DNA from 2 places in the Paenarthrobacter ureafaciens genome. Region 1 is predicted to be linked to the other one. Evidence: predicted binding sites of a transcription regulator. Region 1 holds the regulator's gene; the other holds the start of a gene.
What was found. Region 1 encodes HrcA, which represses chaperone genes, less so after heat shock. Its sites were predicted from a motif close to TTNGCACTCGNNNNNNNCGAGTGCNAA; they were not measured.
Positions count from the first base shown of each region.

Region 2: groES (co-chaperone GroES) is a predicted target of HrcA. The motif match lies at 4,480-4,506, and genes of this name have one in related genera.

Region 1 is NZ_SBHM01000006.1:109,658-119,108, forward strand. It holds gene AUR_RS01595 (PhoH family protein) at 1-302, opposite strand, end outside; gene AUR_RS01600 (GerMN domain-containing protein) at 727-1,596, shown strand; gene AUR_RS01605 (16S rRNA (uracil(1498)-N(3))-methyltransferase) at 1,633-2,409, opposite strand; gene dnaJ (molecular chaperone DnaJ) at 2,412-3,539, opposite strand; gene hrcA (heat-inducible transcriptional repressor HrcA) at 3,589-4,596, opposite strand; gene AUR_RS01620 (DUF3097 domain-containing protein) at 4,813-5,664, shown strand; gene AUR_RS01625 (DUF4870 domain-containing protein) at 5,780-6,193, shown strand; gene hemW (radical SAM family heme chaperone HemW) at 6,235-7,464, opposite strand; gene lepA (translation elongation factor 4) at 7,465-9,318, opposite strand.
Region 2 is NZ_SBHM01000007.1:11,856-33,714, reverse strand. It holds gene AUR_RS04365 (glutamate--cysteine ligase) at 1-355, opposite strand, end outside; gene AUR_RS04360 (GTP-binding protein) at 517-1,647, shown strand; gene ykgO (type B 50S ribosomal protein L36) at 1,673-1,795, shown strand; gene AUR_RS04350 (shikimate 5-dehydrogenase) at 1,875-2,693, shown strand; gene AUR_RS04345 (THUMP-like domain-containing protein) at 2,735-3,967, opposite strand; gene AUR_RS04340 (hypothetical protein) at 4,036-4,455, shown strand; gene groES (co-chaperone GroES) at 4,654-4,950, shown strand; gene groL (chaperonin GroEL) at 5,037-6,650, shown strand; gene AUR_RS04325 (acyltransferase family protein) at 7,158-9,221, shown strand; gene AUR_RS04320 (acyltransferase family protein) at 9,218-11,275, shown strand; gene guaB (IMP dehydrogenase) at 11,486-12,994, shown strand; gene AUR_RS04310 (ABC transporter ATP-binding protein) at 13,173-15,032, shown strand; gene AUR_RS04305 (GuaB3 family IMP dehydrogenase-related protein) at 15,102-16,238, shown strand; gene AUR_RS04300 (hypothetical protein) at 16,451-17,260, shown strand; gene AUR_RS04295 (hypothetical protein) at 17,309-17,941, shown strand; gene AUR_RS04290 (hypothetical protein) at 17,938-18,585, shown strand; gene AUR_RS04285 (glycerol-3-phosphate dehydrogenase/oxidase) at 18,689-20,443, shown strand; gene AUR_RS04280 (PTS sugar transporter subunit IIA) at 20,504-20,992, shown strand; gene AUR_RS04275 (SURF1 family protein) at 21,036-21,859, shown strand, end outside.

The DNA of each region.
Region 1 (9,451 bases):
GTGACCACTGTTCCCTTGGCCACCAGCCCCCGGACTTCCTCCAGGAGCCGCATGATCCTCGGAATAACAGTCGAAGGCCCGGACATGGACAGCTCGTTGCCACGAACGTGGAAATTGACGTCGGGAAACTGATCCTCGATGTAGCGCAAGGCCTCATCATGGCTGCCCAGCGAGTGAATCATTTGATCGGAGTTGTCGAACGTGACGATTTCCGTGCGCGTGCCCGGTAGCGTGTGCGGGAACTCGGTGGCCGCGGCGTTTCCGTTTCCGGTCCGCAACCGCCCATTCAGGGATTCACTCATAGTGCTGGCCGTACGGCCTGATCTCCTCCGGTTGGTTCAGTCATTATCCATATGTCCGTGGTGCGCCCATCCTCACGGATGCCCGCCTGCGGGAATGCCTCCAATCCTACGCCAGCAGACCGCAGCCCGGCCCCTTTCCGTGGGGGCTTTCACAGCATCGAATCAAGGCCGTTACGAATTTGTCTCAACTCGGCATCGGGCCGATATCAATCCTGTTGCAGTTGCCCCGGTACCCCCAAAAGCCGGCAGGACGCCGTCGTACATGTGCCAAGCTGGCAAAGCAGGAAGAAACAGGAACAACACTGTACGCACTACCGGCCGCCCGGAAACGTCGGCCGCGAGGCAAGGAACCCCCATCACCAAGCCGGCAAACAACCAGCAAGGCGCACAGCGGCGGAGAAAATCCGCAGTAGCGGCGCCTGCGATGCTTGCTGTCCTATTGCTGACGGGCTGCATAGCCAACGGCGGCAACACACCGGCCACCTCGGGACCTCCCATCAGCGTCCAGGACGCTCCCGCGAGCAATGCCCCCCTTGAGACAACCCAGGCTTCGACCAAAATTCCCGTCTATTGGATCGGGCGCAGCAAGGACAACGTCTACCTGTACCGAGAGTTCAGGGACATCTCCGGCGATGAGAACCCGGTGACCACGGCGCTTCGGATCATGATGGCGCAGAAGCCCTTGGACCACGACTTCTTCACGCCATGGCAGGACCCCGGGAGCCTGGCCACTTCCATCTCCGGCAAGAACGTCATCACAGTGGACATCTCCCGGGATGCGTTCAACGCCAACCTCGACGCCGGGATGGCCCAAAGAGCCGTACAGCAGCTGGTCTACACGGCGTCGGCGGCGGCGTCCTCCTCGGGCCTGATCAACTCGGGCCAGCAAATCCAGGTAGTCATCCTGGTGGACGGGCACACGGACTTCATGGCGTTCGGGCAGGTGAAGCTGGGCCAGCCCATGGCACGTGATGCCTCACTGGTGGCGCCGCTGTGGATCATCGATCCTCAGGAAGATGCCTCGGTGCCCGCGGGTGCGGTGAAGTTCAACGGGCGCAGCACCGACAGTTCAAAGCCCGTGAACTGGCAGATCCTCCAGGACAACGGCTCCGGAACGCGGACCAGCAAGCTTACCGGCCAGGCGAAGCCAACCGGAGATCCCGGACAATACGGGGTTTTCTCCTTCGGGGCCACGCTGAAGCCCGGCAAGTATGAACTCCGGGTTGTTCAGGTGGATGAATCCGGCCGCGCAGACGAGACCACCCTGGACACCCGCCTCTTCAAGGTCGAGTGAGCCCTGGCCCGGGCGGTTGGGCCGGTCCGCCGTCTGCTAACGCCAGCGGCCCAGAATATCGCTCAACAGAACGACGGCGGCCGGTCCGGCCGTTGACGATCGCAACACGTGGTGCCCCAAAAGCGCCGTCACCGCGCCGGCATCACTGAGCCTGGTCACCTCACGGGGAGCCATCCCACCCTCTGGACCGACGATCAGGAGGACTTCCCTCGCGGCGTCCGGGCCGCTGTTCGAGAGGAACCCGGCCTCCTCAATCACCGAACGCAGGGAGTTCTTGGCGTCCTCGTGGAGGATCACCGCCAAATCCGCCGCGGCGGCCGCTTTGGCCAACGCTGTAGTGTCCACCAGGTCCCTGACTTCAGGAATCCAGGCCCGGCGTGCTTGTTTCGCTGCTGCAGTCACCACGGACTGCCACTTCGCGTGCGCTTTCGCGGCGCGATCGCCCTTCCACCGCACAATGGAGCGCTCCGCCTGCCAGGGGATCACAGCATCAATGCCGAGCTCGGTAGCCGTTTCGATGGCGAGTTCGTCGCGGTCTCCTTTGGCAAGCGCCTGCACGAGCACCAACCGGACAGCGGGACGTTCCTCAAAGGCTACTTCTTCCGCAACCACGGACAGCGAGCCTTGCCCTGCCTCGGAGACCCTACCCGTCAGCCTGGCACCTTCACCGTCGGAAATATCCACCGGTTCGCCCGCGGACAGACGCTTCACTGTCACGGCGTGCCGCGCCTCCGGGCCCTCCAGGACAAAGACGGAACCAGACACCAATCCGCCAAGGCTGCCGGCGGGGGCGAAGAATACGGGGTTGCTCACCGCTACAGGTTACCGAGCTTGTCCCGCAGCTTGGCGAACATCCCGCCGCTGGCAACGAGCTTCCCGTCCGTGAACTGTTCTCCGCGGAGTTTGGCGAGTTGACGGAGCAGGTCTTCCTGGGCGGCGTCCAGCTTGGTTGGCGTCTCCACGTGCAGGTGCACTTTGAGGTCGCCGCGGCCGTAACCGCGAAGATGCGTCACGCCGAGCCCGCGCAGGGTGATGATCTCGCCGGACTGCGTACCGGCCGTCACATCGATCTCCTGCGGACCGTCGAAGGTCTCCAGGGTCAACTCCGTGCCTAGTGCGGCTGCAGTCATGGGAACACTTAGCGTGGCGTGGAGATCGTCCCCTTCGCGGATATAGGTGGAATCGCTGTTGACGCGGATCTCCACGTACAGGTCGCCTGCCGGACCACCGGCGGGGCCTGCCTCGCCCTGGCCGGACAGCTGGATACGGGTCCCCGTGGCCACACCGGCGGGCACTTTGATGGTGAGGGACCGGCGGCTGCGGATCCTGCCCTGGCCGCTGCACTCGTTGCAGGGATCCTTGATGATGGTGCCGAATCCTTCACAGGATCCGCAGGGCGCGGTGGTCATGACCTGACCCAGAATGGAGCGCACAGCGCGCTGGACCTGGCCACTGCCGCCACAAATGTCACAGCGTTCCGGGTGGGTACCCGGACGGCAGCAGCTGCCGTCACAGGTGGGGCACACAACAGCGGTGTCCACTTCGAGCTTCTTGTTGACGCCGAACACGGCGTCCTTGAGATCAATGCGCACGCTGATGAGGGCGTCCTGGCCACGGCGCACGCGGGACGCGGGCCCTCCGTGACCCCCGCCCCCGCCAAAGAAGGTGTCGAAAATGTCCTGGAAGGCAAAGCCTTGCCCGGAATAGCCGCCGCCGAAGCCGTTGTCCGTTCCGTTTTCATTGCCCGTGGCGTCGTACACCCTGCGTTTTTGCGGGTCTGACAGGACTTCGTAAGCGTGGGTCACGGCCTTGAAGCGTTCGGCGACATCCTCCCCCGGATTTACATCCGGGTGGAGCTTGCGCGCCAACTTGCGGTACGCCTTTTTGATCTCTTCCCCGGTGGCTTCCGGCGAGACTCCCAAAACGTCATAGTGGCTGCTCAAAGTCGGTATCTCTTCCTTGTTGTACTGCGGTCTTTGGTGACGGCCGGTTTCAGCCGCCGAGAATTCGGGAAAGGTAGCGCGCTACGGCGCGGACTGCCGCCATGGTGGTGGGGTAGTCCATACGGGTGGGACCGAGGACTCCAACCTTGGCGCCGGAACCGTAACCGGTAGCCACCACGGAGGCCTCGGCCAACCCGTCGTAGGGATTTTCCCGGCCGATGCTCACTGTCACGCCGCGCGGATCATCCCCCATGTCCGACAACAACCGGAGCATGACAACTTGTTCCTCAAGGGCCTCCAGCACCGGCCCTATGCTCAGGGGGAAGTCCACGTTGGAACGGGCGAGGTTGGCCGTGCCGGCCATCAGGATCCGCTCTTCCTTACTGGTATCGCTGAGGGCCTGGAGTCCGTTGGCCAGCATCTGGGCCAGTCCCCGCAGCTCCGGCGGGCACAGCGCCACCACGGACGGCAAGACCTGCGGAAGGAGGTCCATCTGCGTGCCGGCGATGCTGCCCAGGAACCGTGAACGCAGCGCCATGAGGGCCTCGTTGGCAACGTCGGCACCGGCATCGATGACCTTCTGCCCAACGCTTCCAGTGTCGGCAATCAGCACCACGAGCACTTGCTTTGGCCCGAGGAGGACGAACTCAACATGGCGCACCACGGCGCGCTTGGAGTGCGGATACTGCACGACGGCTACCTGGTTGGTCAGCTGCGACAGGAGCCTCACGGTCCGCTCAAGGATGTCGTCCATATCATCCGGCCCCTCAAGCAGGGAGTGGATGGCACGACGCTCAGCGGCCGACAAGGGCTTTACCTGGGAGATCCGGTCGACGAACAGGCGGTAGCCCTTGTCCGTCGGAATACGGCCGGCGCTGGTGTGTGGCGCTGCGATCAGCCCCTCTTCTTCAAGCACCGCCATGTCGTTGCGGATGGTCGCACTGGATACGCCCAGGTGGTGGCGTTCTACCAGGGCCTTGGAACCAACAGGCTCCCGCGAATGTACGTAGTCCTCAACAATGGCACGCAGCACTTCGAGTTTGCGTGGCTCACTCATTCCAACACCTCCTGACAGACCATCCGGCCCATGCACTGATGCACGAGGGACCTTCAGCTGACCCTTTTGCTTAGCACTCGACATGCCCAAGTGCTAACAAGTCTAGTATGAGCCACCGCGTTGCTAGCATTGAAACCGCCCGCGCAGACATCCATGGCAGGCCTGGCGGCGACTGCGGCCCGGCAGCCGTCCAAGCCCGAAGAGGTAGGTCATTCCTTGGCTTATGACACCTGGGGTCCACAGGACCTGACCGCTCCTGCCCAACAGCGGCTCCCGGAGGTACCCGTGCAGCGCGGGATGGTGCTGGAGGATGCCCAATCCGGTTGGGTGGGTGCGGTCACCCGCGTGGAAAAGTCCGGCGGGATGCACATCGTGGCCCTCGAAGACCGGCGCGGAAAAACCAAGTCCTTCCAGCTGGGCTTCGGCTTCCTGCTGGAAGGTCAGCCCATCCGGCTCCTGCCTCCCGCGCCCAAGGCGCCCGCCACTGCAGCCTCCCCCACCCGGACAGCTTCGGGTTCCGTGCGCGTCAGTGGCCAACGGGCCCAGGTGGCCAAAGCGAGCCGCATCTGGGTGGAGGGCAAGCACGATGCGGAACTCGTGGAAAAAGTATGGGGTGACGACCTCCGCGTGGAGGGCATCGTCGTCGAGCCCCTGCACGGGGTGGATGACCTCAAAGCCGCGATAGCAGCCTTCAACCCCGGCCCGGGGCGCAAACTGGGAATCCTCGTGGACCACCTCGTAGCCGGCTCCAAGGAATCGCGGATCGCCGCCGAAGCGATGACCTTGCCGGGCGCTGCCCGTAACGTCCTGATCGTGGGACACCCCTACGTGGATGTCTGGCAGGCGATCCGGCCCAAGGTCCTTGGCATCGCCCAATGGCCCGATGTTCCCCGCGGTACGGACTGGAAGACGGGGATCCTGCGCGCTTTTGGCTGGCCGCACGAGACTGCGGAGGACATCGGAATCGGCTGGCAGCGCCTTTTGGGCGCGGTCCGCACCTACGCCGACCTTGAAGCCTCCCTCCTGGGCCGCGTCGAGGAAGTCATCGACTTCCTCACCGCGCCCTGACTCCAGCGCCCGGGCGTCCGACGGCGGCGGGCGGCGGGTTGGTCCCGGAACAGCCCCGGACCCTATATTCTGGGACAGCAACACCGCAGCATTTTTTATAGCAAAGGGAACCAACGTGTCAGAGAACGCCCCAGAAGAACCGGGCAGGGCCGCAGGTCAGCCCCAGTACCATGGCGCGCCTGCAAACGCACTCCCTCTCACAGCCAGCGAGGACCGCCAGTGGGCAACCCTGGCGCACTTCGGTGGAATCCTCGGGTGCCTGCCCTCGCTGCTGATTTACTTGATTTTCCGCGACAGGGGTCCCTTTACAGCGCAGGAATCCAAGGAAGCGCTCAACTTCACGCTGCCGCCCACCATTGCAGCGGCCGTAGCGAACATCCTCGTACTGCTACCGGTTGTAGGGAACATCTTTGCCGTCATCGCCACGGCAATCTGGGTGGCACTCACGTGCTTCTCCGTCTCCGCCGGCATCCGCGTGAACCACGGCCAGCCGCACCGCTACCGCTTCAACCTTCGCTGGATCAAGTAGCGGCGACGCCGATCTTTCCGCAGGGCCGATCTTTCCGTAAGTCAGTCCGGCAGGATGCGCCGCACTACCGCATCGGCCAACAAACGTCCCTTAAGGGTCAGCACCAAGCGACCTTGGAAGGCCGCAGCAGGTTCGGCCAGGCCATCGGCTATCAAACCCGCCACAGCACGCCTGCCGTCCTTGTCCAAGCCGTCTATTGCCAGGCCTGACACAAGCCGCGCCTCCAGCATGATCCGCTCCACGTCCCGTGTTCCGGCGTCGAGCGTTTCCCTGCCCGCAGCCGGAGACTCTCCGGCCACCAGGCGGGAAGCATAGGCAGCGGGGTGCTTCACGTTCCACCACCGGACGCCACCCACATGGGAATGCGCTCCGGGGCCGATACCCCACCAGTCGTCGCCGCGCCAATATGCCAGGTTGTGGCGGCAGGCCTGCTCAGGTGTCCTGGCCCAGTTGCTGACCTCATACCAGCCCAGGCCGGCTTCCGAGATCAGCTGGTCGGCAAGTTCATACTTGGCCGCGTGGTCGTCGTCGTCGATGCCGGGCACCTCGCCACGGCGGATCTGGGCGGCAAGCTTGGTCCCCTCCTCCACGATCAAGGCGTAGGCGCTGATGTGGTCGGGCTCGTAGGAGAGCGCGGTCTCCAACGACTCCCGCCAGTCGGCCATGGACTCCCCCGGCGTCCCGTAAATCAGGTCCAGGCTGACGGCCAGCCCTGCTTCCCGGGCCCACTGGACAACCTGGGGGACACGGCGTGGCGTGTGGGTCCGGTCCAGTACCTTGAGGACGTGCGGGACTGCCGACTGCATGCCAAAGGAGACGCGGGTGAAGCCAGCGTCCTTGAGGACCTGCAACGATTCACGGGTTACCGAATCCGGGTTGGCCTCCGTGGTGACCTCAGCGCCTTCTTCCAGCCCCCAATGCCCCACTGCGGTCCGCAGGATCTCCGCGAGGTCTTCGGCCGGCAGCAGCGTGGGCGTGCCACCGCCAAAGAAAACGGTACTCATGGGACGCCGCGGCAGGCCTGAATCCTCAAGCACTTTCGCTGCGAAGTCCACCTCCGACGCTGCGGTACCTGAGTAGGCAGCTTGTGAGGCTCCCCCGCCCAGTTCCGTCGCGGTGTAGGTGTTGAAATCGCAATAGCCGCACCGCACCGCGCAGAACGGTATGTGGACGTACAAGCCGAACTTCCGGCGTCCGACGTCGGCGAGCACCTGCGACGGCAGCAAGCCGTCAGCAGGTGCCGGATCGCCCAAAGGCAGGACGCTTGGCATTTACTTCTTTGCCTTGTCCTTCGACTCGTCAGTGGTGAGGGCAGCGATGAAGGCTTCCTGCGGCACCTCGACGCGGCCCACCATCTTCATGCGCTTCTTGCCTTCCTTCTGCTTTTCCAGCAGTTTGCGTTTACGGGTGATGTCACCGCCGTAGCACTTGGCAAGAACGTCTTTGCGGATGGCCCGGATGCTCTCGCGGGCGATGATGCGGGAGCCAATGGCAGCCTGGATGGGCACCTCGAACTGCTGCCGCGGAATGAGCTCGCGGAGCTTCCCGGTCATCATCACACCATAGGAATAGGCCTTGTCGCGGTGCGTGATGGCACTGAACGCGTCCACTTGTTCACCTTGAAGCAGGATGTCGACCTTGACGAGGTCGGCCACTTGCTCGCCGTCGGCCTTCCAGTCCAGCGAGGCGTACCCGCGCGTCTTGGACTTCAGGAGATCGAAGAAGTCGAACACGATCTCGGCCAGCGGGATCCAGTAACGGAGTTCGACACGGTCCTCGGACAGGTAGTCCATGCCCTTCATCTGACCGCGGCGGCTCTGGCACAGCTCCATGATGGCGCCGACGAACTCGTTGGGCGCCAGGACGGTAGCGGAGACCATCGGTTCGCGGACCTCGGCGATCTTGCCTGTGGGGTACTCGCTGGGGTTGGTGACGTGGACAACCCGCTTGTCTTCCAAGGTGACCTCATACTCCACGTTGGGAGCAGTAGAGATGAGGTCGAGGTTGTACTCGCGTTCCAAACGTTCGCGCGTGATCTCGAGGTGCAGCAAACCGAGGAAGCCGACGCGGAAACCGAAGCCCAGCGCAGCTGACGTCTCAGGCTCGTAGACCAGGGCGGCGTCGTTGAGCATCAGCTTTTCCAAGGCGTCGCGGAGTACCGGGTAGTCCGTGCCGTCCAAGGGGTAGAGGCCGGAGAAGACCATCGGCTTCGCATCGGCGTACCCGCTGAGCGATTCCGAGGCCGGTTTGGCCTGGTTGGTGACAGTATCGCCGACCTTGGACTGGCGGACATCCTTCACGCCGGTGATGAGGTATCCCACCTCGCCTACGCCCAGGCCCTTCGACGGGGTGGGCTCAGGAGAGCTCACGCCGATTTCGAGGAGTTCGTGGGTTGCACGGGTCGACATCATCTGGATGCGTTCGCGGGGGTGGAGCTTGCCATCCACCACACGAACATAGGTGACCACGCCACGGTACGTGTCATAGACCGAATCAAAGATCATGGCACGCGCGGGAGCGTCCGGATTGCCAACAGGTGCCGGAAGGTCGCGGACGATCTTGTCCAGCAGAGCCTCGACGCCTACGCCCGTCTTACCGGAAACCTTGAGGACATCTTCCGGATCTCCACCGATGAGGTTGGCAAGCTCAGCCGCGTACTTCTCCGGTTGCGCAGCGGGGAGGTCGATCTTGTTCAGCACCGGAATGATGGTGAGGTTGTTCTCCATAGCCAGGTAGAGGTTGGCCAGGGTCTGGGCTTCGATGCCTTGGGCAGCGTCAACCAGCAGCACTGCTCCCTCGCAGGCTGCCAGGGAGCGGGATACCTCATACGTGAAGTCCACGTGGCCCGGGGTGTCGATCATGTTCAGGGCATAGGCTGTGCCGTCAACCTCCCAGGGCATGCGGACGGCCTGTGACTTGATGGTGATGCCGCGCTCACGCTCGATGTCCATGCGGTCCAGATACTGGGCTTTCATGTCGCGCTGTTGAACGACGCCGGTGTACTGCAGCATGCGGTCGGCCAAGGTGGACTTACCGTGGTCGATATGGGCAATGATGCAGAAGTTCCGGATGATGGCCGGATCTGTTGCGGCGGGCACCGGTGCGGTGCGGGCCATGGGAGACACGCAGGGTCCTAACTGTCGGCATTCAAGCGGCAGTTCCGCAAGCCGGGCAGGGGCCAGCTGAGGAGATACCGCACATCTGATCCTCCAGTGTCCCATGAACCAGCCGTTCCCCGTACATCAGGGCAGGGCGGGG
Region 2 (21,859 bases), on a different contig from region 1:
TGTCCGTCACCGGTTGGAGGAGGGGAGGGCTGAAGGGGTGGCTTCCGGCGCAGAAAACCTCAACGCCCATGGAATCCGTGACCTCGCGGACCGCTGCCAGCGAACGGCTGAGGTCTTCTTTGGCTTCTTTGACCGTGTTGCAGACGCCGGTGACCAGTTCGACTGTGTTGAGGAGCAGTTCCCGCTTGATATGGGGGTGCTCGTCGTCCTCGTTGAGGTCCGGATGATTGGCGGCAACGCCCCTGAGGACGTCGTTCGCGACCGAGACGAGTTCTCCTGTGCGTGCGCTGACGAGCCCCAGCTCCCATTCCACACCCAGCGTCGATTGCCTGGATGGCGCAAACTCTATATGCACGTAGTCCCCTCGTTGTTTTGTCATTTCGGCCGGACGCCGCCCCGCTGCGGGGCCGCCAGCGGTCGGATCAAGTCTAGTGCAGCCCAAGGCGCCGGACGGGCGAAGGGTAATGTCTTTCCGCTTCTTGCTATTGAGAACAATTCTCAATTACGCTGGCTTTCATGCACATCACAGTCCTTAGCTCACTAGACACCCATTGCCGCGACTCTGCTGCTGCCCGGCTCGGCCGCACCCACGGCAACTCGGCGGTAGTCCTCCACGACCTCCTGGACGGGTCGCTCGTGCTGCGGAGGGTTTACCGGGGCGGCCAACTCTTTGAGCGGGAAACCACGGTTCTTGAGCACGGCTGCCTCAGCTGCACCGTCCGACTGGATGTGGTTCCGACCGCGGAGCGGCTCGCTTCCTGCGGGTTCGACCAAGTAGTCCTGGGACTCCCGCCGGGAGTCGCTGCAGCCATGGCGGCAGCCGAACTGAAGCAGGCCCTGGATGGTCGCATGGTCATCGACAACGCGGTGCTGGCAGTCGACCCCGCGGAGCTCGAGGACCACATGTGGGACCGGCACACCCTGTATGAATCCGGCTTCACCGCAATGCCCGAAGACGACCGGACCAGCGGTGAGTTCCTCATCGGAGAATTGGGCCACGTGGACTCCGTCATGCTGTTTCCGGGCCTCAGTGCCGGGCTGAGCGGTGAAACGCGGATTGACAGCGCGCATTGGCGGGCCGGCACCGAACTCGTTGGGCAGCTGGCGCCGCATGCTGCCGTCATTGGCTCCGCTGATAAGTTCACGCCGGGATGCTACGACCATGTCGAGGCAATCGCCCGGACCAGGCCCGGCGTGGTTCGCCGTCCACCGGATGATGCCACGGGGACGTTCAGCACCGTCCTCCACGCTCTGTCCAAGCCACTCCATCCGGGCCGTTTTCGTGAAGCCCTGCCGCAGCTGGCCGCCGGCACCCACTGGATGCGGGGCCGCCTTTGGATTGCCTCGGCCGCCAACATCCGGATCACAGTTCAGGGGATAGGCCCTCGCGTTTGGCTGGAAAGCACAGGGCCCTGGTCAGTCGAGGCGGCCGCACAGGCAAAGCCGCACACCGGCGTCGACATGGTCCTTGACGGTCACGCCCACCACGGCGACCGCGGAACCGTGCTGGCCCTAACCGGACGGTCGGAAGACGTGAACGCACAGGAAATCAGGCAGCTGTTGGATGGCTGCCAGCTGACCGAGGCGGAGATGGAGGCCCAACCCGCGGCGTGGGATGACCCGTTTGAGCTCAGCAAAGCCCTCTAGCCCTACAACACAAAGGAGAACATCAATGAAAGTCCGCAACTCGCTCCGTGCCTTGAAGAAGATTCCCGGAGCCCAGATCGTGCGGCGGCGCGGACGCACCTTCGTGATCAACAAGCAGAACCCGCGTATGAAGGCCCGGCAAGGCTAGCCGGGGCCACGGGGCGGGCCGGCGTTCATAAATATGACTTAGTGGTCCGCCCGCCCTGTCCGGGCTGTTTAATGGATGCATGCCCATCCTCAACAAAGACATGTCCCTGTGCATCTCGTTGGCTGCGCGACCCAGCAACATCGGGACCAGGTTCCATAACTATCTCTATGACCAGTTGGGCCTGAACTTCGTTTACAAAGCCTTTGCCCCCGCCGACATCACCATGGCGGTCGCGGGCATCCGCGGACTTCCCATCCGTGGAGCCGCAGTCTCCATGCCCTACAAGGAGCAGGTCATTGACCTGGTGGACGTCATGGACCCCTCAGCGAAGGCCATCGACTCCGTCAACACGATCGTGAACAATGACGGCGTCCTCACCGCCTACAACACCGACTACATTGCCATCGCGCGGCTCCTGAAGGACCACGAGGTGCCGACCAGCCACTCAGTATTGCTCCGGGGCGCGGGCGGGATGGCCAAAGCTGTGGCCGCCGCCCTCCGTGACGCCGGGTTCACCGACGTGACCATCGTGGCGCGCAACGAAACCACGGGCAGGGCGCTCGCAGCGCTGTATGGCTTTACGTGGCAGGACGACGTGAACGAATCCACAGCGGACCTCATTATCAACGTCACGCCGCTGGGCATGGCCGGTGCGGACGAGACTGCCCAGTCCTTCGACGACGCCACCATTGCAGCGGCGAAGATGGTGTTCGACGTCGTCGCCTTACCGTCTGAGACTCCGCTGATCGCTGCGGCGCGCCAGGCCGGCAAGCCCGTCATCACGGGAGCGGAAGTGATTGCCATCCAGGCGGAAGAACAGTTCGTTCTGTACACGGGCGTCCGTCCCACTCCCGAACAGGTCCGCGAAGCGTCGGAGTTTTCGCGGCGCCAAGCCTAAGGTCGGGCCCCGGGGCCCTCCCGCCAGCGCCCCGGCCTGTGTCAGGCGCTGACCGGCTCCACGACGACGGCCACCCTCTCCTCCCCGATCCGGGTGAGGACCAGGGTGGCTGTCTTGGGTTTTCCGGCTTTCCCGGCAGGTTTGCCCGGCAGGAGTTGCTTGCGGAGCTCTTCCGGCGTGACCGCTGTTCCGCGCTTCTTGATGTCCAGTACGCCGATTCCGTTCGCTTTTACCCAGGCCTTGAGGGCTTTGACGTTGTATGGCATGACGTCCAGCACCCGGTAGGCGCGGGCGAAGGGCGTGTCGCGCAGCTCCGGCGCGCAGATGTAGGCAATGTGCTCGTCCACCAAGTGGCCGTTCAGCATTCCTGCCACATCCGCGACGAGGCCCGCCCGGATCACTGCGCCGTCCGGCTCGTACAGGAATCCCTCCACGGGCCCGACGGCGGCTGCCGGGCCGCCGTCGAAATCCTCACCGCTGGTGATCTCCGCAGCGCCCTGGGGGCCGATCACCAGGGCCGCCCGACGGACACCGGGCCGCGCCACTGCGTTGAACCACAGCGTTACCTCGGTGACGTCGCCACCTACGGACACCCACTGCGCTTCGCAGCCTGCGGGAACTGATTCGTGGGGCATGCCCGGACCCATCTTGACGCCGACGGCGCGTCCCGTGGCGGCAAGGCCTTCCACGAACGACAACGGCGGAGAGAAGGCTTCCGGGTCCCAGATCCGTTTGGTTCCGGAGGTGGACGTGGTGCGCCGTGCCGGATCAAGCCACACCCCGTCCACGCCGTCCAGGTCAACGGAGGTGGCATCGGAATGAAGGACCCTGGCGTGGGGGAACGGCATGAGGTTGATAGTGGCGCACGCGGCTGTGGTCTCGTCCATTTCAACGGCGGTGACGTTGATGTCCATGGAGGCCATTGCCATGGAATCGGCGCCCAATCCACAACCCAGGTCAGCTACGTGCGAAATTCCGGCCTTGGCGAAACGTTCGGCGTGACGTGCCGCAACGTTGAGCCTGGTGGCTTGTTCCAGGCCGGCCTGGGTGAAGAGCATTTGCCTGGCGAACTCTCCGAACTTTGCCTCCGCGCGGGTCCTGAGGCGGGATTGGGTAAGGACCGCGGCGACCAGCTCTGCCGGGTGCCCGGCCTTGCGCAGTTCCTGGTTCACTGCCATGGCGTCGGCCTCTTTGTAGGGCCCTAACGAGGCGAGAAGCTCCCACCCTTCGGTAGTCAGCAACGGCGCGAGGTGGTCCTGGGGAGCGTGGGGCATGCCATCCAGCCTAACGTTTATGACCTGCGGGCCGGGACCGGCCAGGTCATCCGGATAGGGTTGTTTTCATGGAAGACACCGCAACCCCGCAGCCCTCCGACACCAACAATCCGGACGACCACAGTTCCGCCCGTTCCGGAGCCGAAGAGCATAGCCCCGGCCGGTCGCTTTCTACTTACGCCCGCCCGGCATTGATCGCCGGCGTCGTTATCGCCGTCGTCTGCGTGGCGCTGTTGATCGTCATTTTCGCCTTGGATGCCTTCAACGCAGCTGCCTATTCCGTCTCCGGAAAAAACATTGGCGACGCGACGGACGAGGCCCGCGATATCCGCGAACTCCACAGCGGCGCACGTGCAGGGGGAATCATCGGTTTGGTGATCTCCGGCGTCGTAGCTGTAGGCGCCGGCGTCGTGCTCTACCTGAACCGCGGAACGGCGGGCGGCAACGACGACGATGACTACGATCTCGAGGACCTCCGGGACCAGTAGTCCGGGTTCACCCATGACGAAATGCTGGCACTCACCTTGACCGAGTGCTAACGCCTTACATAGAGTCTTGTTAGCACTCTCCCCGTGAGGGTGCTAACCACTACCGCCAGGTACGCTGCCGGCACCGCGACGACGGTTGCACGCCTCGGCACCCTTGTTCTTAGTCCATGAATCAGCTCATGAAAAGGAGAGATCCGAGTGTCGGTCTCGATTAAGCCTCTTGAGGATCGTATTGTTGTTCGCCCGCTCGAAGCAGAGCAGACCACGGCTTCCGGCCTGGTCATTCCGGACTCCGCACAGGAGAAGCCGCAGGAAGGCGAAGTTGTTGCAATCGGCCCCGGCCGCTTCGATGACAACGGCAACCGCGTGCCGGTTGACGTAGCTGTTGGCGACGTCGTTATCTACTCCAAGTACGGTGGAACCGAAGTCAAGACCGGTGGCAACGAGTACCTCGTTCTGTCCGCCCGCGACGTCCTCGCGATCGTCGTAAAGTAACTTCCTGGAATCCCGCGCTGCAGGCCCGCTTGGAATATCTTCCAGCCGCCTGCGGTGCGGGTTTTCCGTTCTGAAAGGACACAACCATGGCAAAGCAGCTTGCGTTTAACGACGCTGCCCGCCGGTCCCTCGAGGCCGGTATCGACAAGCTCGCCAACACCGTCAAGGTGACGCTTGGTCCCCGCGGCCGCAACGTCGTCCTGGACAAGAAGTGGGGCGCCCCCACGATCACCAACGACGGCGTGACGATCGCCCGCGAAGTTGAGCTGGACGACCCCTACGAGAACCTTGGCGCACAGCTTGCCAAGGAAGTCGCCACCAAGACCAACGATGTTGCCGGTGACGGCACCACCACCGCCACCGTGCTTGCACAGGCCCTGGTCAAGGAAGGCCTGCGCAACGTTGCAGCCGGCGCCGCACCGGGCGAAATCAAGCGCGGCATCGAGGTTTCCGTCGAGGCCGTTGCCGCCCGCCTGCTGGAGAACGCCCGCGAAGTCGAAGGCACCCAGGTTGCCAACGTCGCTGCCATCTCCGCGCAGAGCGAAGAGGTTGGCGAACTGCTGGCGGAGGCCTTCGGCAAGGTGGGCAAGGATGGTGTCATCACCATCGAAGAGTCTTCCACCACCCAGACCGAACTCGTCCTCACCGAAGGCATGCAGTTCGACAAGGGCTACCTTTCCCCGTACTTCGTCACCGACGCAGAACGCCAGGAAGCCGTCCTCGAAGACGCCCTGATCCTGATCAACCAGGGCAAGATCTCCTCGCTGCAGGAATTCCTGCCGCTGCTGGAGAAGGCGCTGCAGGCCTCCAAGCCGCTCTTCATCATCGCCGAGGACATCGAGGGCGAAGCCCTGTCCACGCTGATCGTCAACCGCATCCGCGGCACGCTCAACGTTGTTGCCGTCAAGGCTCCCGGCTTCGGCGACCGCCGCAAGGCCATGCTGCAGGACATCGCCACCCTCACCGGTGCGCAGGTTGTTTCCCCGGACCTGGGCCTGAGCTTGGACACTGTTGGCCTGGAGGTGCTGGGTACGGCCCGCCGTATCACCGTCACCAAGGACCACACCACCATCGTTGACGGCGCCGGAACCGAGCAGGACGTTGCGGACCGCGTTGCCCAGCTCCGTGCTGAGCTCGCCCGCACCGACTCCGACTGGGACCGCGAGAAGCTGCAGGAACGCCTGGCCAAGCTGGCCGGCGGCATCGGTGTCATCAAGGTTGGCGCTGCTACCGAAGTCGAGCTCAAGGAAAAGAAGCACCGCATCGAGGACGCTGTTTCCTCTACGCGTGCCGCCCTTGAAGAAGGCATCGTTTCCGGCGGTGGCTCGGCCCTCATCCACGCCCTCAAGGCCCTGGACGAGGACCCGGCCGTCAAGGCACTCGAAGGCGACGCCGCCGCTGCGGTTGGCATCGTCCGCCGTGCACTGACCCAGCCGCTGCGCTGGATTGCCCAGAACGCAGGCTTTGACGGCTACGTTGTGGTTGCCAAGGTTTCCGAGCTCGAGGCGAACCACGGCTTCAACGCCAAGTCCGGCGAGTACGAGGACCTGACGGCTGCCGGCATCATCGACCCCGTCAAGGTCACCCGCTCTGCCCTCCGCAACGCCGCTTCGATCGCTGCCCTGGTTCTCACCACCGAGACCCTGGTTGCCGAGAAGCCGGCCGAGGAAGAAGACGCACACGCAGGCCACCAGCACTAGGCTGCCTGCCCCAAAGAACCCCGGTCACGCCCAGTGGCCGGGGCTTTTTGCTGCCTCGCCGCGGCTGCAAACCGTCCCTCTATCACCTCCCGCCGGCTTTCGGGCGTCCCTCTATCACCTCCCGCCCGCTTTCGGGCGTCCCCCTATCACCTCCCGCCCGCTTTCGGCCGTCCCTCTATCACCTCCCGCCCGCTTTCGGGCGTCCCCCTATCACCTCCCGGTCCCGGCCGACGTCATTGGTGCGGAAGCCCGGCAACCGGCTGATTCTTTGCGTGGAATGCGTCACATTGCGGTCGGTAATCTTGACTAAGTATCCTTATTATCGTTTTGCCTCGTCACAGCAGTGTTGGTCCTCCGGGCGCAGCCCCGGCACGGTCCCGATCCTTAGTGCAAGGTGCGCTGATTGGCGTTCCCCGGCGCCTCCGGGCAAGCCACTTGACTGGGTCGCATGCTCCAAACCGCATATGATGGAACCTTTGCAAAATAGCCCCTGAGGAATCGCCTAACGTGTCTGCATCAACGATCCAACAGCCCGCCCGTCCCGACAGGCGGGCTCATGGACCCGTTGCCAAGTCAAAGTTCCGCCCGGAAATACAGGGTCTCCGTTCGCTCGCGGTCCTCATGGTGGTCAGCTACCACATCTGGATCGGCCGCGTCTCCGGCGGTGTGGATGTTTTCCTGCTGATCTCGGCGTTCCTCATGACGCTCCAGTTCACCGGGCGCTACAAGCAGCGCCGTCCCATGGACTTGGTCAGGCACTGGCTGCACCTGTTCCGGCGCCTGCTGCCGGCCGTCGTCGTCGTTCTGCTTGGCACCCTGGCCGCCACCTTTGTGTTCCTGCCGCCCACGCGGTGGGTGGAAGTGGTGAACCAAGGCTGGGCGTCGTTGTTCTATTTTGAGAACTGGCTGCTCCAGACGCTGGCGGTCAATTACTACGCAACAGACCACAGCCTCGCCAGTCCGCTCCAGCACTTCTGGTCGCTGTCCATCCAAGGGCAGGTGTTCATCCTGTGGCCGGCCATTTTCGCCGCTGTGGCAGTGGTGTGCCGGAAGTTCCAGCTCCGTTACCGGGCGTCGTTGGCCTACGTGTTCGCGCTGATCTTCATCGCTTCGCTGACGTACTCCATCATCTTCACCGCCAACAACCAGGCAGTGGCCTACTTCGATACGTTCGCCCGGCTATGGGAATTTGCCTTGGGAACCTTGGTTGCCTTGATCCTGCCTGCCCTGGACTTCTCCAAACCCGTCCGTGTGGTGATGGGTTGGGCGGGGGTCGCCGCGATGCTCAGTTGCGGCATCCTCCTGCAGGTGCAGACGGCGTTCCCGGGCTTCGTCGCCCTGTGGCCAACCCTTGCTGCCGTTGCCGTCATCGCGGCAGGCCAAACGGGCAGCCGCCTCGGCGTGGACCGCATCCTGAGCTCAAAGTTCCTGGTCCGCCTGGGGGACAATTCCTACGGGCTGTATCTGTGGCATTGGCCCATCCTGGTGATCTACCTGGCGTGGAGCGGCAAGGACCACGCCGGTTGGTTGTCCGGCTCGGCGATCATTGCCCTTGCTTTGGGCCTGGCATTCCTTACCACCAAGTACGTGGAGAAGCCCTTCCGCGAATGGAAGTGGCCGGAGGTGAAGCGGCGCCGCGCTGCCATCTCCATCGCCGTATGCCTGGCAGTTGCCAGCGCTCCGATGGTGGGCTTCCAGTACAAGCAGTACCTTGACCAAAAAGCCGCTGAAACCCAGGCCTTCAATGACAATCCCGGCGCTCACGCGTTGCTTCCGGATTACGTCGATCTGGTGAGCGACGGAGCCAGGACCCTGCCCACGGCCGAGCAGTTGCCGGAGGATTGGGCCCGCCTGAACGGCACGTGCGAGGGCGCCGACAAACCCGAGGACAAGCTCCTCGCGGAGAACTGCCAGCAAAACGATGTTGGCGATGACGCCGTGAAGCACATTGTGGTGCTGGGGGATTCCCATTCGCAGCAATGGCTTGCGGCGCTTGGCCCCATGGCTGAAGCGCATCGCTGGAAGGTGACGGCACTCCTCCTGGGCGGCTGCCATTTCATGCCGGAAAACCCGGACGCGGAGGACCAGTGCAACGAGTTCAACTCTGCGGCATTCCGCTACGTGGCGTCCCAGACTCCGGACGCAGTGTTCATGGTGGGCACCATGGCGTCCCCGTCGTCCCCGGATGAAAAGCTTGTTTATGGTTTCGACCAGACCGTCACCAACCTCAACGACCTCGGCATCCAGGTGGTGGCCGTCCGCGACAACCCCCGGTACGACTACAACGTGACCGAGTGCGCCCTCGCCAAGGGCGTGGACAGCGCCGAGTGCAAGTCGGACCAGCCCGATGTCCTTGCACCAACCAGTCCGTTCGCCCAAGTACAGGGGACCTTCGGTAACGCCGCGTTCCTGGACATGACCGATTTCCTGTGTGACGGCACCACATGCCCCAGCGTCATCGGCAACGTGTTCGTCTACCTTGACGACAACCACTTGTCCCGGACTTACGTCAAGAGCATGGGCGATATGTTCTCCGAGAGGTGGTTTGCCGCGACTGGATGGGCGCAATGACGGAACAGACAAAAAGCACGACGGCGGAGCGCACCTTCCGCCCGGAGGTCCAGGGCCTGCGGGCCCTGGCCGTGTTGATGGTCGCCACGTACCACATCTGGCTCGGCCGGGTGTCGGGCGGGGTGGACGTATTCCTGCTCATCTCGGCATTCCTGCTGACGCTGTCCTTCACCAGGAAACTTGAAGGTGGCAGGCCCCTGCGCCTGCTGCAGCACTGGCTGCACGTGTTCAAGCGCTTGCTGCCCGCCGTCGTCGTTGTGCTGCTGGGAGTCCTCACTGCCACGTGGGCGTTTGTTCCGCAGAGCCGCTGGCCGGACGTTCTGGCGGAGGCCTGGGCCTCTTTGCTGTACCGGCAGAACTGGCAACTGGCTGATTCCGCGGTGGACTACTATGCGCAGAACCATTCAGGCGCCAGCCCCCTCCAGCATTTCTGGTCTTTGTCCATCCAAGGGCAGGTCTTCATCCTGTGGCCGTTGATCTTCGCCGCCGTGGCCCTGCTGCAGCCCTTCCTTGCCAAGGTTTTGCCCGGCAGGAAGGCAGTGGGCCACCGGTCTCTGCTCCTGATGGCGTTCGGGGCCGTCTTCGTGGCGTCGCTGGTGTACTCCATCGACCAGACGGCCAACAACCAAAGCTACGCCTACTTCGACACCCGCACCCGGCTGTGGGAATTCGCGCTGGGATCCTTGCTCGCTCTGGCGTTGCCGTACCTGAAACCGGGTCGCAAGCTCCGCGTGGTCCTCGGCTGGGGCGGCCTGGCTGCCATGCTCTCCTGCGGACTGGTGCTCACGGTTGACCGTTCGTTCCCCGGCTTTGTTGCCCTGTGGCCCACCCTGGCCGCGGCCGCAGTGATCGTGGCAGGGCAAAGCGGAAGCAGGATCGGAGCCGACCGCTTCCTTGCCTCCCGCCCGCTGGTCATGGTGGGGGACAACTCCTACGCCTTGTACCTGTGGCACTGGCCGGTCCTGGTGTTCTTCCTCCTGGTGACGGAAACCGCCACGCCCAACCTGCTGCAAGGACTGGCCATCATGGCCGTTTCCATGATCCTGGCGGTGGCCACTACCCGGTTCGTGGAACGTCCCATGCGCCGCTGGGAGTGGCCCAACGTGCGCTCCTGGCGTGCCGCCGTCGTGATTGCCTCCTGCGGTGCCCTGCTCGCGCTGCCTGTCACCGCCTGGCAGGGTGCCATCTCGGCTGAGGGGGCGGCGATCGCGGACCAGCCCATGGAGCTGACCCCGGGTGCCGCTGCGCTGGCACCGGACAAAGCCGGGCAGCCGACTCCCGAAGCGAAGATCATCCCGGCGCCGGCCGCCATGAAGGATGAGTGGGCGGACATCGACGGCCTCTGCACCGGCGATAACGTCCCGTCGGATCCTCTGCTGGAGGGCTGCCTCCAGAACGATCCGCCGGAAGTCACCACCAAAAAGATCGTGGTCCTGGGTGACTCGCATGCGCAGCAGTACATGGCGGCACTGGGCCCGATTGCCAAAGCGCATGGCTGGGAAGTCGTGACGCTCCTGAAAGGCAATTGCCGGTTCGGCGCGGAGTCCACAGAACGGCCGGACGACTGCAATGCGTTCAACAAAGCCAGCGCGGACTACGTCCTGGAACACAAGCCGGATGCCGTGTTCACGGTGGCATCCCTGACCCACGTCACTGAACCGTTTGAAACAGAGGTCCCGGGCTATCTGGAAGGCATCAAGCCCTTTACCGATGCCGGAATCGACGTCGTGGGTGTTCGGGACAATCCGCGCTTCAGCATCAACATGCCGGAGTGTGTCCAGAAGAAGGGGCCGGATTCCCCCAACTGCAACGCGCCATTGGAGCACTCGTTGGCGGCGTCCTCGCCATTGGACGACTACGCGGGCAAGGTGGACGGGCTGTACCTGGTGGACATGAGCGATTTCATTTGCGCGCAGGGTACGTGTCCGGCCGTGGTGGGCAATGTGTACGTCTACAAGGACGACAACCACCTCACCAAAACCTATGTGCAGAGCATGATTCCCATGTTCGAAGAAAGGCTGCTGGCCGCGACGGGTTGGGCTACTTCCCGGTAGCCATGGGTGCCCTCCGCGGTTGAAATGCACGACGGCGGCCTGCCGCCAGTGCCGTTGCTCACACTCAGCTGCCGCGGAATATGGCGATCGCCGCGGAGGTTCTAGTATTTATCCAACACTTCTGCACAGGCCAGTCCCGTAATGACGGGCTGGTCATCAGTTGCAACCCCTACCAGTTCCAGTCCCCAAACCCAGGTAAGAGGCGCACTCATGACCCAGCCCGAACACGATCCCTTTGGCTTCGTAGGCCTCACCTACGACGACGTCCTGCTGCTGCCCGGCCACACAAACGTCATCCCGTCCGAGGCCGACACGTCCTCGCGCATCTCCAAGCGCATCACGGTCCAGACGCCCTTGCTCTCGGCAGCCATGGACACCGTGACCGAGTCCCGCATGGCCATCGCCATGGCGCGCCAGGGCGGCCTCGGTGTTGTCCACCGCAACCTGTCCATCGATGACCAGGCAGAGCATGTGGACCGCGTGAAGCGCAGCGAATCCGGCATGATCACCAACCCCGTGACCATCGGCCCCGAGGCAACGCTGCTGGAACTTGATGAGCTGTGCGCCCGTTACCGCGTCTCCGGCCTTCCCGTGGTGGACACCGACGGCCGTCTCCTGGGCATCGTGACCAACCGCGACACCCGCTTCGTTCCCGAATCGGATTTCCCGCTGCGCAGCGTCAGCGACGTCATGACCAAGATGCCGCTGGTCACCGGCCACGTCGGGATCAGCCGCGAGGAAGCTTCGCACAAGCTGGCCACCAACAAGATTGAAAAGCTGCCGCTCGTGGATGACCAGGGCCGGTTGAAGGGCCTCATCACCACCAAGGACTTCACCAAGGCCGAGCAGTACCCGCTGGCCACCAAGGACGATGAGGGCCGCCTGCGTGTCGGTGCGGCCATCGGCTTCTTCGGTGACGGCTGGGAGCGCGCCATGAAGCTCATCGACGCCGGCGTGGATGCGTTGTTCGTGGACACCGCGAACGGCCACTCCCAGGGCGTGCTGGACATGATTGCCCGGCTCAAGTCCGATCCCGTTGCCGCGCACGTTGACATCATTGGCGGCCAGGCAGCCACCCGTGAGGGAGCCCAGGCTCTGATCGACGCCGGTGCCGACGGCATCAAGGTGGGTGTCGGTCCCGGTTCCATCTGCACCACCCGCGTGGTGGCCGGTGTTGGCGTTCCGCAGATCTCCGCCATCTACGAATCCGCGAAGGCCGCGATTCCGGCCGGCGTTCCGCTGATCGCCGACGGCGGCCTCCAGTACTCCGGCGACATCGGCAAGGCGCTGGTTGCCGGCGCCGACACCGTGATGCTCGGTTCCCTGCTGGCCGGTTGTGAAGAGTCTCCTGGCGATCTCATCTTCGTCAACGGCAAGCAGTTCAAGAGCTACCGCGGCATGGGCTCCCTGGGGGCCATGCAGTCCCGCGGCAAGAACACGTCCTACTCCAAGGACCGTTACTTCCAGGCCGACGTTTCCGGTGACGACAAGCTCATCCCGGAAGGCATCGAAGGCCGCGTTGCCTACCGTGGGCCCCTGGCTTCGGTGGCGTACCAGTTGGTCGGCGGCCTGCGCCAGACCATGTTCTACACGGGCGCACCCACCATCCCGGAGCTGAAGGCGCGCGGCAAGTTTGTCCGCATCACCGCTGCAGGCCTGAAGGAATCGCACCCGCACGACATCCAGATGACGGTGGAAGCGCCGAACTACTCCCGCTGATTCCCTGCAGGATTGACGCGATCGAAGACTCCCCGTGGTGTTCCACGGGGAGTCTTTGCGTCCGGGCATGTTCCGCGGGCAACCGCGGTCCCTTCGCGGCTGGTGCCTTGGTGTCAGAGGGGAGGAATAGGCTGGGCGTATGTCAGAAAACCCAGGTGGCCCGGGCCGCGACCGGCCTATGCATCCGGAGTCCGTCCGGGTGTCCAAGGCGCCGCCCCGGAAGCTGGCACTCCGGCCGTATGCACGCGCCGTCGGGCAGGTCCTGAAGGTCAGCTTCAAGGCCTCGCCCGCCGCCGTCATCATGAAGGTGGCCGGCTCGCTGATTTCAGCCACGCTGCCGCTGGTGACAACATACTTCGCTGCGTTGACCACAACGGCGCTGGCGGCCGGCTACGCAGGAGACCCCGACGCCGGTCCGCGCGCCATCCTGTACGTCGTCATCACGGCGGCGTTGGGACTGTTCTGGGGCGGCTTCAGCAGCGTTGACCGCTACATCCAGCAGCTCATGAGTTTCCGGGTAGGCGCAATCGTCGGCGACATGATGTATGAGCGCTTCCTTGCCTTGGAATTCTGGCGTTACGACGACAAGGAAACGGTAGACCTCTACGATCGTGCCAAGCGGTTCTCCGACTCCTATGCCCGCGTCCTTGACCGCATTGCCGCGATCTTCACGCAATTGGTTTCCGTTATCCTCGCCGTCGGAGCCTTGTTCCTGGTGAGCTGGTGGATTGCGGTGATCGTCCTGGTGGCGATCGTGCCCAGTGTCTATCTGCAGTTCAAACTTTCGCGTGAACAGATCGCCCACTGGAACACGCAGGTCGACTCCCGGCGGCAGCGCCGCATGATCGAACAGAACCTCCTGAGGCCGCAACACATTGCCGAGATGCGCCTCTACGGGATCGTGGGGTACCTTATGGGCCTCCGGTCGAGGTTGCGTGACGCGGACGAGCGCCGGCGCCTCGATTTCCAGAAGCGCTACATCCCCAAGCAATTGGCGGCCGACGCACTCCAGTACGGCGCCGAGGTGGTCTCGCTCATCTGGGTGGTCGGGCAGATCATTGCCAGGGCGCAGCCCGTGGGCCAGTTCCTCTACGTTCAGCAGATCGTGAGCCGGGCCCTGTCCACGGCCAACAACCTGGTGTCCTCGCTCAGCTCCATCGACGAAGACCTCGCCAACCTCAAGGACTACGAGCTCTTCATGACGCTGCCGGTGCCCACCGGCCACGAACCGCCGCTCCTGAAATCCCCGCAAACCGTGGAAATGAAGGACATCCGCTTCAGCTACACCGGCAGCGATATTGAAGTCATCAAGGGCATCTCGCTCACCATCAAAGCCGGGCAACACATCGCGATCGTGGGGGAGAACGGTGCTGGAAAGTCCACGCTGATCCGGATCCTGGCCGGGCTGTACCGGCCGGACTCAGGCCAGGTACTGCTCGACGGCGTCGACCTCGCCACCGTTGACGTGACCAGTTGGCACCGCCATCTGGCCGTGTTGAGCCAGGAGTTCCTCAAATACGAGTTCGCCACGGCCGCTGACAACATCTACCTGGGGGACGTCCAGCAACCCCGGGACGATCAGCGGATCAGGCGCGCGGCATCTGATGCTGAGGCCATGGACTTCATCAACAAGCTTCCCAACGGCTTGGACAACCACGTCAGCAACTGGATGGAGGATCCGCGCGGACGCAAGGGGAGCGGGCTGTCGGGTGGCCAATGGCAGCGCCTCGCCATGGCACGCAACTTCTACCGCGACGCATCCTTCATGGTGATGGACGAGCCCACCTCGGCCATCGATGCCCTGGCCGAGCACCGCATCTTCTCGCGGCTTTTCGCCGACCGCAGCAGTACCATCATCGCCATCAGCCACCGCCTGGCCACCATCGAGAAGGCTGACGTCGTCTACATGCTCGAGGACGGCCGGATCGCGGAGCAGGGAACGCATAAGGAACTTGTTGCGCTGCGTGGCCGGTACTTCCGGATGTTCGAGTCCCAGCTGTCAGTGGATGAGACCAGTCGGGCGGCTCCAGAGGCTTAGAGCGGTGGAAAACCGCGCGGCGTGCCGGGCGGTGCCTGGTTGCCGGAGGGGTCCAGTAGAGTTGTAGCCGTGACTTATGAGATTGAGATTGGCCGTGGCAAGCGTGGGCGTCGAGCCTACTCCCTGGATGACATCGCGATCGTTCCGAACCGACGGACGCGTGACCCGAAGGACGTCTCGGTCTCCTGGCAGATTGACGCCTACAAGTTCGACATGCCGGTGATTGCCGCTCCCATGGACTCCGTCATGTCCCCTGAAACGGCCATTGCCCTTGGCCGGCTGGGTGGCCTTGGCGTCCTTGACCTTGAAGGCTTGTGGACCCGTTACGAGGACCCGCAAAAGGTCCTCGACGAAATTGCCGGCTTGGCCGACGAAACCAGCAGCCCCGCTGTCACGCGGCGCATGCAGGACCTCTACCAGGCTCCCGTGCAGCCCGAACTCATCAGCTCCAGGCTCGCCGAGATCCGCGCAGCGGGAGTAACGGTTGCTGGTTCACTCACGCCGCAGCGCACCCAGGAGCACTACAAGACCGTGGTGGCTGCCGGCGTCGACATCTTCGTCATCCGCGGCACCACAGTCTCGGCTGAGCATGTCTCCAAGAACCACGAGCCCCTGAACCTCAAGCAGTTCATTTACGAGCTCGACGTTCCCGTGATCGTGGGCGGCGCGGCCGGCTACACCCCGGCGCTGCACCTTATGCGCACGGGCGCTGCCGGCGTCCTGGTCGGTTTTGGCGGCGGTGCGACGACCACCACCCGGCGTGCGCTTGGTATCCACTCGCCCATGGCCTCAGCCATCTCCGATGTTGCTGCCGCCCGGCGGGACTACATGGACGAATCCGGCGGACGGTACGTCCACGTCATCGCCGACGGCGGCATGGGCAGCTCCGGGGACATCGTCAAGGCGATCGCCATGGGCGCCGACGCCGTGATGCTCGGCAGCGCGCTGGCACGTGCCGAAGAGGCCCCCGGCCGCGGCTGGCACTGGGGTCCGGAAGCACACCACCTTGAATCACCGCGTGGGGATCGCGTCAACGTGGGAACCGTCGGTCCGCTGGAGGAAGTCCTGTTCGGACCGGGTCACCACACCAACGGCACGTCCAACCTCATCGGAGCACTCCGCCGGTCCATGGCCACCACGGGCTACTCGGACTTGAAGGAGTTCCAGCGCGTGGATGTTGTGGTTTCGCCCTACGAAGGCAACTGATTTCCTGACGTGAAACGCCCCTGCTGGTCCCGGTCTTTACGGGGACCTGCAGGGGCTTTTTTCGTTGCCCGGGGAAGTTCTCCCCATCGCGTTGTGTTGCCCCCGCACGTAGTCTGGCAGCCGAAGAACTATTGCTGTCATGAATCGGGGGAAGTATGGCGCCGGGAATCTACGGGGCAGACATTACACAACTGAGGTCTCTGTCAAAGGTGATGGGAACATCGGGGAACACGCTGGCCAACCTCGAGCTCAACATCAACGGGATTGTGGCTTCGGCCGCCTGGAAGGGCGCGGACGGCGATCGGTTCCGGGCTGACTGGTCAAGCAAGATGCGGCCCATGCTGCACAAGGCCAGCGAGTCCCTGCGAATCCAGGCAAAGGCCCTCCTGGTCCAGGCGGATGAACAGGAGCAGGCCAGCCAGACAGGCTCCGGAACGTCGCCCGGCCAGGGCCCGACGCCGGCTCAGCCTTCCACGCCCTTCACCCCCGTGGTGGATGCCAACGGCAACACTGTCTACCAGTCCTTGAACTTTGCGGCTTCCGGCAGCGGCTTCATTGCTGATGTCCTCCTGAACAGGATGGCCCAAGGCGGCCTCCTGTCCCGGATGCCGTGGAGCGTCCTCGGTGCACAGTACGGGCAGATGCCGGGCGTGGGCTATGTGAGGGGCACCCAGCTGCTCAATGGCCTGTCCATGGTGGGCCGCGCCGCCGGTGTCCTGAGCGTTGTAGGCGGCGTTGCCCAGTTCGCCGACGGGTACATGCGCGGCGATGGATATGCCATGGCCGATGGTGGCATCACCACGGTCCTGGCCGCCGGCAGCTTCGTGCCCGTGGTGGGTCCCTTCTTTGCCGGGGCAAGCCTGGCCTGGGCGGGAATGGGGTTCCTCGCCAAGGGGCTCGGCTATGGATCCACCTCGGAAATGGTGGTGGACGGGGCTAAAGCCGTGGCCGGCGCAGTAGAGGACGGAGCCCAAGCCATTGCGGACGGAGCCAAGAAGGTGTGGGGCTGGCTCGGTGGTTGACCGGCAGTCCTGGGATAGCGTTGTACAGACGAACAACATGAGGATGGCATGACACAGACAGCAAACGTGGACACACTGCGACTGACCGATCACGAACTCCTGGCGTTGCTTGCCATGAACCCCACGCCCGCCGCGGAAAGATCCCGGGAGCTGTTCCGCCTTGCAGGCGTGAACCACCAGGACGTGCTGGAGCAGGCGGGAATCACCACCCTCCTTGTGCGTGGCCTGGCGGAGGTTGCCGGCGAGGACATCGTTCCCGTGGACAAGGGAGCCATTGTGGCTGCCGTGGTCTCTACCGCAGACGAGTGGCTGGAGATGGCTTTGGTGACGCCCACCAGCGACCATGTGCTGTTCATTGCGGGTTCTGAGCAAGGCGCCGTCCTGCTGAACCTCAGCCGTTACGGGGTTCATGAGATCCAGCCGGTTGATTCGCGCTCAGGGATGCTGTCACTGGGTGTTGCGATCGCCAAGCAATACTTGGTGGACGGCCCTGACGGACTACCCGCAGCCGCGATGATCAAGCACCACCGGGCCGGGGGTGAGCCTTTGGTCGCCAACCTCAAGGCCGGTGAAGACGGCAGTTGGACACTTGCTGAGGGCGACGGCGACAATCCGCCTACCCGTCCGGTGCCCGCAACGGAGGCCCTCGCTTCCTTCGAGGCCGCGCTGACCTTCGCATGAGTCAACAGTTCCACTCTCCAGGGCACCATTCCAGGCAATACCCCCTGGATTACTGGCTGTCCCGTGATGTCGCCCGGGCCACCCCGGAAGGCACGCAGTCGGTATTGCGAAACATGGCCTGGAACCAAGGCCAGTGGCGTGGCCTCGCCGTCGCTTGTGGCGGAAGCGGGGCCGCGCTGCTGGCGGCAGCACTGCTCATCCTGATCCTCGGTGGCCCGGCCGTCGGGATAGTCCTGTTCGCTGTGGCCGGGCTCGGCCTCCTCGGCGGTGCCGTGCTTGCGTTGCAAAAGCTGCGCGGCGTGCCCCGTATCAAAGCCGTGATGCAGTCCAGGGCGCCCGGAAAATTTTCCTCCGGGCTCGGGCTGGCCGCCTTCCTGGCCGTGGTGTTTGGCATCGGGCTGTTCCCGGTTGTGGCCCCGTTGCTTCAAGGAGGACCACTCCAAGTCCTCGCGTTCGTGGCGGCCTACGCGTTGATGCTGGTGGTCGTTGTGAGCCTGTTCGCGGTCCCTGCCTTCTTCTCCGAACACGCACGCGAGCACTTCCGCAGGCGCATCGACGCCGATCTGCAACTGCGCCGATACCTGGAAGAAATGGCCCTCACGTGGCAGGACACCCAGGGCGGCAGGGCATTCGGCCCGCTGTAGGGACCGGCGCGCCCAAGGATCTCCGGGAAACCGGCACTGCCGCGGGCGGCGGCCAACCAGTAGGGTAGTGGACTACCAGCTGTTGCGTTTGAGGAGGAGTCCGATGAGCAATATCGCAGGCGGTTCGCAGGTGAATTCTGCGGGAGCCCTAAGCCCCGAGTCCCGTGCCGCATCCATTGAAGCGTTGAAGGCCACTGCTGAGGCAGGCAAGGAACTGGACATCCTGATTGTCGGCGGAGGCGTCGTGGGCGCCGGCGCCGCGCTTGATGCAGTGACCCGTGGCTTGACGGTGGGCATCGTCGAGGCGCGCGACTGGTCATCGGGCACGTCGTCGCGATCCTCCAAACTCATCCACGGCGGCTTGCGGTACCTTGAGATGCTGGATTTCGCCTTGGTGCAGGAAGCGCTCCAGGAACGCGGGCTCCTGATCCAGACCATTGCACCGCACTTGGTCCGCCCCGTGCCGTTCCTGTACCCGCTGACGCGGCGCTTCGTCGAGCGGCCCTACGTCGGCGCCGGCATCATGCTCTATGACACCCTGGGCCTCACCTCCGGCCACAGCCGTGGCGTGCCGATGCACCGGCACCTCACCAAGCGCGGCACTCTTCGTGCAGCTCCCAGCCTCAAGGACGACGCGTTCGTGGGATCCATCCGCTACTACGACGCGCAGGTGGATGACGCGCGATTGGTGGTCAACGTCGTCCGGACCGCCGCGCACTACGGAGCCCATGCTGCCAACCGGCTACGCGTGGTGGACTTCCTCCGCGAGGGTGAGCGCGTGGTCGGCGCCAAGCTTGAGAACCAGGAGGACGGCGAGGTTTTCGAAGTCCGGGCCAAGCAAGTGGTCAATGCCACGGGCGTCTGGACGGACGAGACCCAGGCCATGGTCACCGATCGCGGCCAGCTCAAGGTCCGGGCATCCAAGGGGATCCACCTGGTGGTTCCCCGCGACCGTTTCCAATCAACCGTGGGTCTCATCCTGCGCACGGAAAAGTCGGTCCTTTTCGTTATCCCCTGGGGTCGCCACTGGATCATCGGCACCACTGACACCGACTGGACGCTGGATAAAGCGCACCCCGCAGCTTCCAGCAAGGACATCGATTACGTCCTGGAGCACGTCAACCGTGTCCTGAAACGCCCGTTGACCCGTGAGGATGTGGAGGGCGTCTATGCCGGGCTCCGGCCGCTCCTCGCAGGGGACAACGACTCGACGGCAAAGTTGTCGCGGGAGCACGTCGTGGCGCATCCGGTTCCAGGGCTCGTGGTGGTTGCCGGCGGTAAGTACACCACGTACCGGGTCATGGCCAAGGACGCCGTGGACGAGGCCACCCGGGCCATGGACGAGCGCGTCCCGCCGAGTTGCACGGATACCATTCCGCTGCTCGGAGCCGAAGGCTTCAAGGCAGCGTGGAACCGGCGCGCACGTTCAGCGGAGGAAGCCGGAGTCCACGTGGCACGGGTGGAGCACCTGCTGAACCGTTACGGCTCCATGACAGCCGAGGTACTGGATCTCATTGCGCGGCAACCGGAATTGGCGGAGCCGCTGCCCGGTGCGGACGATTACCTGGCAGCCGAAGTGGTCTACGCAACCACCCACGAAGGCGCCCGGCATGTACACGATGTCCTGACGCGCCGGACCCGGATATCCATCGAAGCCTGGGACCGGGGTGTGTCCGCCGTTCCGGTAGTCGCTAAGCTGATGGGAGAAATCCTCGGCTGGAGCGACACCCAGCGCGAAAGCGAAATCAAGCATTACTTGGCAAGGGTTGAAGCCGAAAGGCTCAGCCAGGAGCAGCCGGACGACGAGTCAGCGGATGCGGCCCGCATGGGAGTCGATGACATCATGCCCCTTCGCTGACATTCGCTTGGCTCCGCCGGGGGACTCCGGCCGGGAGGCCGCATCTGGAGGGAACAGGACTTGGCAGAACCACTTGACCGGTATGACGCGGAACTCACAACGCCGCAGACCGTCATTCTTGAACTCGTTGCCGAGGACAAGAATGACGCTGCGGCACAGTTGGCCGGAAAGCTTTACGAAGCAGGCAGGATTACGGACCTTGACGGGTTCCTGAAGCAGGTTCAGTCGCGTGAACACCAGCTGGCCACCGGCCTTCCTGGCGGGATCGGACTTCCGCATGCGCGCAGCGAGTTCGTGGACCGGATCTCCATCGCCGTTGGCGTCACCAAGTTCGGGCACGCCCTGGACTTCGGTGCCACCGACGGTCCCGCCACCGTCATCCTCCTGATCGCCACCCCTGCAAGTTCCTTCTCCGACCATTTGGAAGTCCTTGCCACGTTGGCGAGGTCACTGTCCAAGGAGTCATTCCGGGAATCCTTGCGCCGGGCCCACGACACCGAAGTCATCGCAGAGCTCATCAACTCCTCCCTGGTGTTCTTCGACCACTGACCCCGTTTCGTTGTTCTACAGCCGGACGAAGTACGGTTAAGGGGTGTTGAAAACTGCGTTGAAACCCCGCTGGATCGCAGGGTTGGTCTTTGCGCTCCTGCTCTCCGGGGTTTTTGTGCTGCTCAGCCAGTGGCAGCTCAGCCGTTCAGCACAGCACGAACCGGCCACACCGTCCTCCATCGAGGAAGTCAAACCCCTGGTGGACGTCCTGAAGCCGGGGCAGTTCTTCCCCGGTTCGGTGGAAGACCAGATGGTCACAGCCAGCGGCAGCTATGATCCGGGCAAGCAGGTGCTCGTCGAAGGCAGGCTGTACGACAACCGCAAGGGCTACTGGATCGTTACGGCCTTCGCCGTGGATAACGCTCCCAAGCTCAGCGGAGCAGCGGCCTCACCCCAAACCTGGATACCTGTCGCACGCGGTTGGGTGGCCGAACCCGACCAAGCCGGACCGCCGCCGTCGGGCCCCCTGACGTTGACCGGCCGCCTGCTGGCCTCTGAAGCACCACTGCCCAATGTCGACGCCGGTCCAGGCCGGGCATCGGCGGTTTCCGTCGCGGAGCTCATCAACAAATGGGACGTTTCCAGCTACCCCGGATTCGTCGCAGCCACCGCTGAATCGACGCCTACGGGCCCGGTTCCGGCGAACGAGGCCGTGAAGGCCCTGAACATCCCGGCCCAGCCGCCTGCCACGCAGATCAACTGGTTGAACTTGTTCTACTCGGTTGAGTGGGTGGTGTTCGCAGGCTTCGCCCTGTACATCTGGTGGCGCATGGTCGCCGATGACTACCGTCGGGACCTCGAGGGCGACGAGTTCGACGGTGGCGACTTTGACGACGACTTCGACGACGGCGGCCCTCACCACAGCGG